2 regions of the Pseudomonas sp. AC136 genome follow, and region 2 is predicted to be linked to the other one. Evidence: predicted binding sites of a transcription regulator. Region 2 holds the regulator's gene; the other holds the start of a gene.

Region 1 (3,754 bases), 3.8 Mb from region 2:
CTACCGTGTACTGACTCAGTTCGAAGCTGCTGGTCTCGTGGTGCGTCATAACTTCGATGGCGGTCATGCCGTATTCGAATTGGCCGATGGCGGTCACCACGACCACATGGTCTGCGTCGATTCCGGCGAAGTGATCGAGTTCTTCGATGCGGAAATCGAGAAGCGCCAGAAGGAAATCGTGCGTGAGCATGGTTTCGAACTGGTGGATCACAACCTGGTTCTCTACGTCCGCAAAAAACGTTGATTGGAATCTTCTGGTCGTCGGCCATGCTGCGTTGAGCGCCACCATAAAATGCTCACGTACTTGAGTACGCTGCGCTTTTCTGCCGTCGCTCGCCTTGCCTGGCTCTAGCCCAGAAGCCCCAATCCACGTTTTTAGATACGCAGTAAAATTGGAATCTTCTGGTCGTCGGCCATGCTGCGTTGAGCGCAACCATAAAATGCTCACGTACTTGAGTACGCTGTGCTTTTCTGCCGTCGCTCGCCTTGCCTGGTTCTAGCCCAGAAGCCCCAATCCACGTTTTAGACTCACGAAATAAAAACGCCGCGTCTCGAAAGAGCGCGGCGTTTTTTATGGCGGCGGTTTTTTAAGCGTTGGCAGCAGCGCTGCTAACCATTTTCTTCGCATGGGCCAGAGATTCTTCGGTGAGATCCACGCCGCCCAACATCCGCGCCACCTCTTCAACGCGACCGGCGCTGTCGAGGGTCGCCACGGCCGTGTGGGTTTCGCCATCACCGCGCGCTTTGTGTACGAACAAATGTTGATGCCCTTGCGCGGCCACTTGCGGAAGGTGCGTCACGGTCAGCACCTGGCCCCGTTCACCAAGCCGGCGTAGCAATTGGCCGACCACTTCGGCCGTTGGGCCGCCAATACCGACATCCACTTCGTCAAATACCAACGTGGGTACGCGCGAGGTTTGGGCCGTGATTACCTGAATCGCCAGGCTGATCCGCGACAGCTCGCCGCCAGAGGCAACCTTCGCCAACGCTTTAAGCGGCTGGCCCGGGTTGGCGCTGACCAAAAATTCCACCTGTTCCAGACCTTGTGGGTGCGGGTCGGTGCTGTTGGTGTTGTGCAGTTCGATGGTGAAACGTCCGCCGGGCATGCCCAGGCGCTGCATTTCTACCTCGACGGCGCGGGCCAGGTTGCTGGCGGCGCCGTGGCGAAGGGCGCTGAGTTCTTCAGCTTTTTCCTGGTAATGACGTGCGAACGCCGTCAGCTCTTCGGCGAGTCGCTCGGTGGCTTGGTCGTCTGCATTGAGGCTTTCCAGCTCCTCGAACAACTGCTGCTGCAGGTTCGCCAGTTCGCTGGGCAGAATGCGGTGCTTGCGCGCCAAGGTATAAATAGTATCGAGGCGTTCTTCCAAGAGCTGGAGACGCTCGGGGTCGGCGTCGAAGTGGTCAAGGAAGCGATTCAGTTCGCCAACCGCTTCTTCCACTTGAATCTGCGCGCTGGCGAGCAGGTTTACCGCTTCACCCAGCGAGCCCGGTTGGCTGCGGAAATTGCTCAGGCGGCTCACGCTGCCGGTCAGCGCAGACAGCACGTTGCCACCGTCATTTTCGCTGCATTGCTCAATGACCAGCCGGCAGGCGCTCAGAAGGCCCTCCGCATTTGTCAGGGTTTTGTGTTCCTGCTCAAGCTGTTCCAACTCATTTTCGCCGAGGCCGAGGTTGTCCAGTTCTTCCAGCTGATAGCTGAGCAACTGATGGCGCGCGCGTTGCTCGTCGCTGGCGCTGGACAGTCGCTCCAGCTCGTTTCGAGTTTGTTTCCAGCGCTGCGCAGCTAGTTGCACCTGGCGCGCCAGCTCCTGGCTACCGGCGAATTCATCCAGCAGGCGGCGGTGTGTTTCCGGCTTTAGCAGGGATTGGTGTTCGTGCTGGTTGTGGATATCGATGAGCAATTCACCGATGGCTTTCAGGTCGCCTTGCGGGCACGGCGAGCCGTTGATGTAACCGCGTGACCGGCCTTCGGCAGTGATAACGCGGCGCAGGATGCACGGGCCGTCATTGTCCAGGTCGCGCTCGGCCAGCCAGGCCTTGGCTTCGGGAATGTCGGCGAGATCGAAGCTGGCGAGAATGTCGGCTTTATCGGCGCCGGGGCGCACCACGCCGCTGTCTGCGCGGTCGCCGAGCGTGAGGCCGAGGGCGTCGAGCATGATGGATTTGCCGGCGCCGGTTTCGCCGGTGATCACGCTCATTCCGCCATTCAGCTCGAGGTCGAGGTGCTCGACGATGGCGTAGTTGTGTACGGAAAGATGTACCAGCATGGCGGAGGCTCCAGGCATAAAGTCTGGTTATTTATACAGTGTTTGTTTTATGCCTGACAATCCTCTCGTGCTCTTGAATCGTCAGATTGTGGCCCCATATAAGCGGCAGAACCGTGAGTTGAGGCTCGCGACATGAATACTCACCGCTCGGAACGGTTTAGCCCGAGCAGGCAAGCGATATAAAGAGGAGAACCGCATGGCCGACGAACAGACCCAGAACGCCCAGAATCCAGATATTGAAAATGCTGCCGAGTCGGCGGTGGGCGAAGACCTGGCGGCCCGCGTGCAAACGTTGGAAGAGCAGCTCGCTGCTGCTCAAGACCAAGCGTTGCGCGTTGCGGCTGACATGCAGAACGTGCGCCGCCGCGCCGAGCAGGATATTGAAAAGGCGCACAAGTTTGCGCTGGAAAAGTTTGCCAACGACCTGCTGCCGGTTGTCGACAGCCTTGAACGTGGTCTGGAGCTGTCCAACCCCAACGACGAGGCGATCAAGCCTGTACGTGAGGGCATCGAGCTGACGCTCAAGCTGTTCCAGGACACGCTCAAGCGTTACAACCTCGAAGCCATTGACCCGCACGGCGCGCCGTTCAACGCCGAGCATCATCAGGCGATGGCAATGCAAGAGGCCACCAACGTTGAGCCCAATAGCGTGCTCAAAGTGTTCCAGAAAGGTTATCTGCTCAATGGCCGTTTGCTGCGCCCCGCGATGGTGGTGGTCAGCAAGGCGCCAGCCGAGCCGCAACCTTCGATTGACGAGCAGGCTTGAAATTCGCCGTAAGGCCCCCATTTATCAGTCAAGCGTTTAAGTGCTACCGCAGTTAGCCACCACTGCTGCGGCAACCAAATTCAGTTTCAGGAGAGCAAACATGGGCAGAATTATCGGTATCGACCTGGGGACCACCAACTCCTGCGTCTCGATCCTCGAAAACGGCAGCGTCAAGGTGTTGGAAAACGCCGAGGGCGCGCGTACCACTCCTTCGATCATTGCTTACACCAACGACGGCGAAATCCTTGTTGGTCAGTCGGCCAAGCGTCAGGCAGTCACCAACCCGCACAACACCTTGTATGCGGTGAAGCGTCTGATCGGTCGTCGTTTTGAAGAAAACGTCGTACAGAAAGACATCGAGATGGTGCCGTATAAAATTGTCAAAGCTGACAACGGCGACGCTTGGGTAGAAGTGAAGGGCCAGAAAATGGCACCGCCACAGATTTCCGCCGAAGTGCTGAAGAAAATGAAGAAAACCGCCGAAGACTACCTCGGCGAGCCAGTGACCGAAGCGGTAATCACCGTTCCGGCCTACTTCAACGACAGCCAGCGCCAGGCCACCAAAGACGCCGGCCGCATTGCTGGTCTGGAAGTTAAGCGCATCATCAACGAACCAACCGCAGCCGCTCTGGCTTACGGTATGGACAAGGCTAAGGGCGATCACACTGTGATCGTTTACGACCTGGGTGGCGGTACCTTCGATATCTCGGTAATCGAAATT
Region 2 (3,754 bases):
GAGTGCAAGAACACACGCAAATTGCTGCGTAGCGGCGAGCCGGCGCCACCCAAAATGGACGCGGTGAAAATGCCGGAGCTCAAGTGCGAGAAGGTGAACGACACCTACGTGCTGCGCGACGGCGCCAGCGGCTTATTCCTCGCCGCTAGCCAGTTCCCGAAAAACCGCGAAACCCGCGCGCCGTTGGTGCTGGAGTTGATCCCGCATAAAGACGAGATCGATCCGAAGTACCACTTCCTGATGTCGGCGCCGAAGAAAGACCCGGATGGCCGTCCTGCGGTCATACGCTACAGTCGCAAGACCAAAGAGCAGTACGTGCAGACCGAAGTGGAAGGCAAGCCGACGGGATGGCGTGCGTTCTACGACGGCAATGCCTGGAAAGTCGAAGACAAGCGTTAATCCCTAGCACGCGCGCCAGTTTCGGCTGGCGCGCGTATGGTGAGTCTGTCTGCCGTGGAGGGTGCCGCAATGGCCCATGAACTCTATACCCGCACCAACCAAAAATTATTCTTCGCCGGTTTGTCGCTGGAAGCCTGGCGTCGTGCCGAGGAAGGCCAGGCGGTCAACGCACCGGCACTGATTCTGGCCGAGCGCGAGGCGTGCCTGTTTCATCTCTATGGCGCGCTGCTTGGTTTATGCCATGAAGTAGCCGGCTACTACCGCTTCGACGAGGTTAACGTGCCTCGTGTGGAAGCGATTCTGACGCCGGCCGTGTTGAGCGCTACCCCGAGCCCGGAATTAGCGGAGCTGGTGGAATTGGCTCAGCAGTCGGAAACCTGGCTGGCACAAATGATCAGCGCCTACCAGGCATTGTTCCTGCCGCCCAAAGCGCCCGCGAAGGCCAAAGTGGACCCGACGCTACCGTTGATCGAAGCGTACAGCCTGGATGAAGAGCAGCCGCTGCTGCCTCGAGCAGAACTGGAAAGCTGGCGTCAGCACCTGAAAGCCCTGGCTTTGCGCTTTCGTGAAACCTTGAGCGAGTGCTGAGTTTTTCTGGCCGTTGCGTCAAGTGAATGGATGGCTGGGCTAGGGAAGAGGGCCGACGGGCTGATACACTGCCGGCCTCACGTGGAGATTTAAGTTTATGCCTACATCCTTTCTAGAAATTGTCGAGTTGCCCGACGGGCGAATTGCCCTGCGTCGCGCCGAGGATGAAGAGGCGTTGGTGGTATTGGATTTCTCGGCGGATGCCAAAGCATTCCTTCAAGGCCACCACGTTGAAGTGGCTAAAGCCATGCTCAACGTCGGCGTTCAAATGGCCGGCCGCTTGGCAGAAGGCGACTTTGAAAAAGACGAAGGCCCGCGCGTTCTGCATTAATTGCTGAGCCGAACCCGGCCCCATAAAAAAAGGCACCTGAGCAGGTGCCTTTTTTTATGGGGCCGGGAACGAGCGCATGGCTTGCCGGTTGGGTTGACCGAGCATGCTGTGGATCACGCATCTCGGCTAATCGAAATGCCGCCCAGCCGCGCCCACAAAAACATCACAGGTTCAAAACCACGGTTGGCTTACCCAATGCGGCGCAATCCAACCCAATCCAGCCGACGCCACTAATCCAGCCGACGCAACTAGCCCAAGCTGATGTTCAAGCTCTGCGCTTTACCGGTGCGCGCTGCCATGGCGAGCTGGTCGCGGGCAGGGCGATGCAGCGGATGCAACCAGCTCACCACCGTGTGGCTGCGGCCCAGTCGCAGCGCTTCACAGGCCAGCTCCAGCGGACTTTGCCCCGAGCGCGGTTGCAGCAACAAAATGCGTTCGCGGTTCAGGCCAGCATCGCGCAGCCAGGCTTGAGTAAGGCTGGCGGGCGGGGCGATCAAGGTCAGCCAGCGAGCGTCTTGCTCTTGGCTAAGTTCGCGCAGGATCGGCGCCAGCAGATGCAGGCAGTTCCCGGCAGCGCCACGCAGCGACAGTTCGCTGAATGTCTCTGGTTCTGGCTCTTCGAACCAACCGGTTTCAACGATATCGGTCAACAACGGCGCCGACGATTGCGTCAGGAAGGCGTCGAACAATGGCAGTTGGGAACGGTCCAGCGCTTGTGGGAACTGCATACAGCCTCCTCAGCGGCGAATAACGCCGACACTCAATCCTTCGATCACCAGATCCTGTTCGGTCAGGTCGATCTCGATGGGGGCAAACTCGGGGTTTTCGGCGATCAACCAGACCTTATCGCCTTCACGCTTGAAGCGTTTCACCGTCACCTCATCGTCGATGCGTGCCACCACAATCTGGCCGTTGCGGGCCTGTTGGGTGGTGTGCACGGCGAGCAGGTCGCCGTCGAGGATGCCGACGTCTTTCATACTCATGCCGCGTACACGCAACAGATAGTCGGCGCGAGGGTGGAAAAACTCGGGGTTGATACGGCAAGATTCCTCGACATGCTGCTGCGCCAGAATGGGCGCACCGGCTGCGACGCGTCCGATGATGGGCAGGCCTGTTTCTTCGTCGCTGCTCGGTTCAAAACCGGGAATGCGAATGCCACGGGAAGCGCCGGGCGTCATCTCGATAGCGCCTTTACGCGCCAGGGCCTTCAGGTGTTCTTCCGCAGCATTGGGCGATTTGAACCCAAGCTGTTGCGCGATTTCAGCGCGGGTGGGCGGGTAACCGTTGTCTTCAAGGCATTGCTTGATGAAGGCGAGAATCTCGGCTTGGCGTGGCGTGAGTTTGAGCATGTCCGGTCTCTGTCTTTTTATACAGTGACTGGGATTATATACAGTGATCGGCACTTGGCAATGCTTCTGTGCGTAGCGAGTGCAAAGTTTCTCCTTTCATAGGAGAAATTCGTAGGCGAAAGTGATAGTTACAGCGCAACGTGACTGCTCAGCCAAATTACGGTTACTGCGACTTGACAATCTCACCGCTTGAAACGTATGTTTCAAACAAGTGTTTGTCAGGTGATTCCCATGGCTCAGTCAGAAACAGTCGAACGCATCCTGGATGCCGCAGAGCAGCTCTTTGCGGAAAAAGGCTTTGCCGAGACATCCCTTCGTTTGATCACCAGTAAAGCTGGGGTCAACCTGGCCGCTGTGAATTACCACTTCGGTTCCAAGAAAGCGCTGATTCAAGCGGTGTTCTCCCGTTTCCTGGGTCCATTCTGCGCCAGCCTCGAGCGCGAGCTGGATCGCCGCCAAGCCAAACCCGAAAGCAAGGCCAGCCTCGAAGAGTTGCTGGAAATGCTGGTGGAACAGGCCCTGGCGGTGAAGCCGCGCAGTGGCAATGACCTGTCGATTTTCATGCGGCTGTTGGGCCTGGCGTTCAGTCAGAGCCAGGGCCATTTGCGTCGTTATCTGGAATACATGTACGGTAAAGTGTTCCGCCGCTATATGCAGCTGGTCCACGAAGCTGCGCCCCGCATTCCCCCAATTGAGCTGTTCTGGCGCGTGCACTTTATGCTCGGCGCGGCGGCGTTCAGCATGTCGGGCATCAAGGCGCTGCGGGCGATTGCCGAGACCGATTTCGGCGTGAGCACCTCCATCGAGCAGGTCATGCGCTTGATGGTGCCTTTCCTTGCCGCTGGCATGCGCTCGGAAACCGGTGTTACCGACGACGCCCTGGCCAGCGCCCAGCTGCGCCCGCGAACCAAAACTTCCGCGTCGGCGTCCCAGCCTAGCAAGGTGTAAAACCGGCAAATCGCCTGCTGCCAGCAACGGGCGTGATCGGCTAAGCTTGCCGCCCATGACGATCCTCGATTCGCTGCACATTTCCATCGCTGACCAGCTGCTCTACGGTTTTGCCGCAGGGCGCCTGGTGCTGCGTCTG

The links. The regulator LexA, encoded in region 2, represses DNA repair genes until DNA is damaged. The targets are predictions, from matches to a motif close to CTGTNTNNNNANACAG.
Region 1: a site for LexA is predicted at 2,291-2,306, ahead of recN (DNA repair protein RecN). Genes of this name have one in related genera too.

The regions. Positions count from the first base shown of each region.
Region 1 covers NZ_OZ409865.1:4,015,429-4,019,182, forward strand. The annotation lists gene fur (ferric iron uptake transcriptional regulator) at 1-244, shown strand, start outside; gene recN (DNA repair protein RecN) at 588-2,267, opposite strand; gene grpE (nucleotide exchange factor GrpE) at 2,404-3,033, shown strand; gene dnaK (molecular chaperone DnaK) at 3,134-3,754, shown strand, end outside.
Region 2 covers NZ_OZ409865.1:193,980-197,733, forward strand. The annotation lists gene topA (type I DNA topoisomerase) at 1-399, shown strand, start outside; gene ACZZZU_RS00840 (DUF6586 family protein) at 469-987, shown strand; gene ACZZZU_RS00845 (hypothetical protein) at 1,085-1,318, shown strand; gene sulA (SOS-induced cell division inhibitor SulA) at 1,567-2,046, opposite strand; gene lexA (transcriptional repressor LexA) at 2,056-2,667, opposite strand; gene ACZZZU_RS00860 (TetR/AcrR family transcriptional regulator) at 2,899-3,615, shown strand; gene ACZZZU_RS00865 (L,D-transpeptidase family protein) at 3,671-3,754, shown strand, end outside.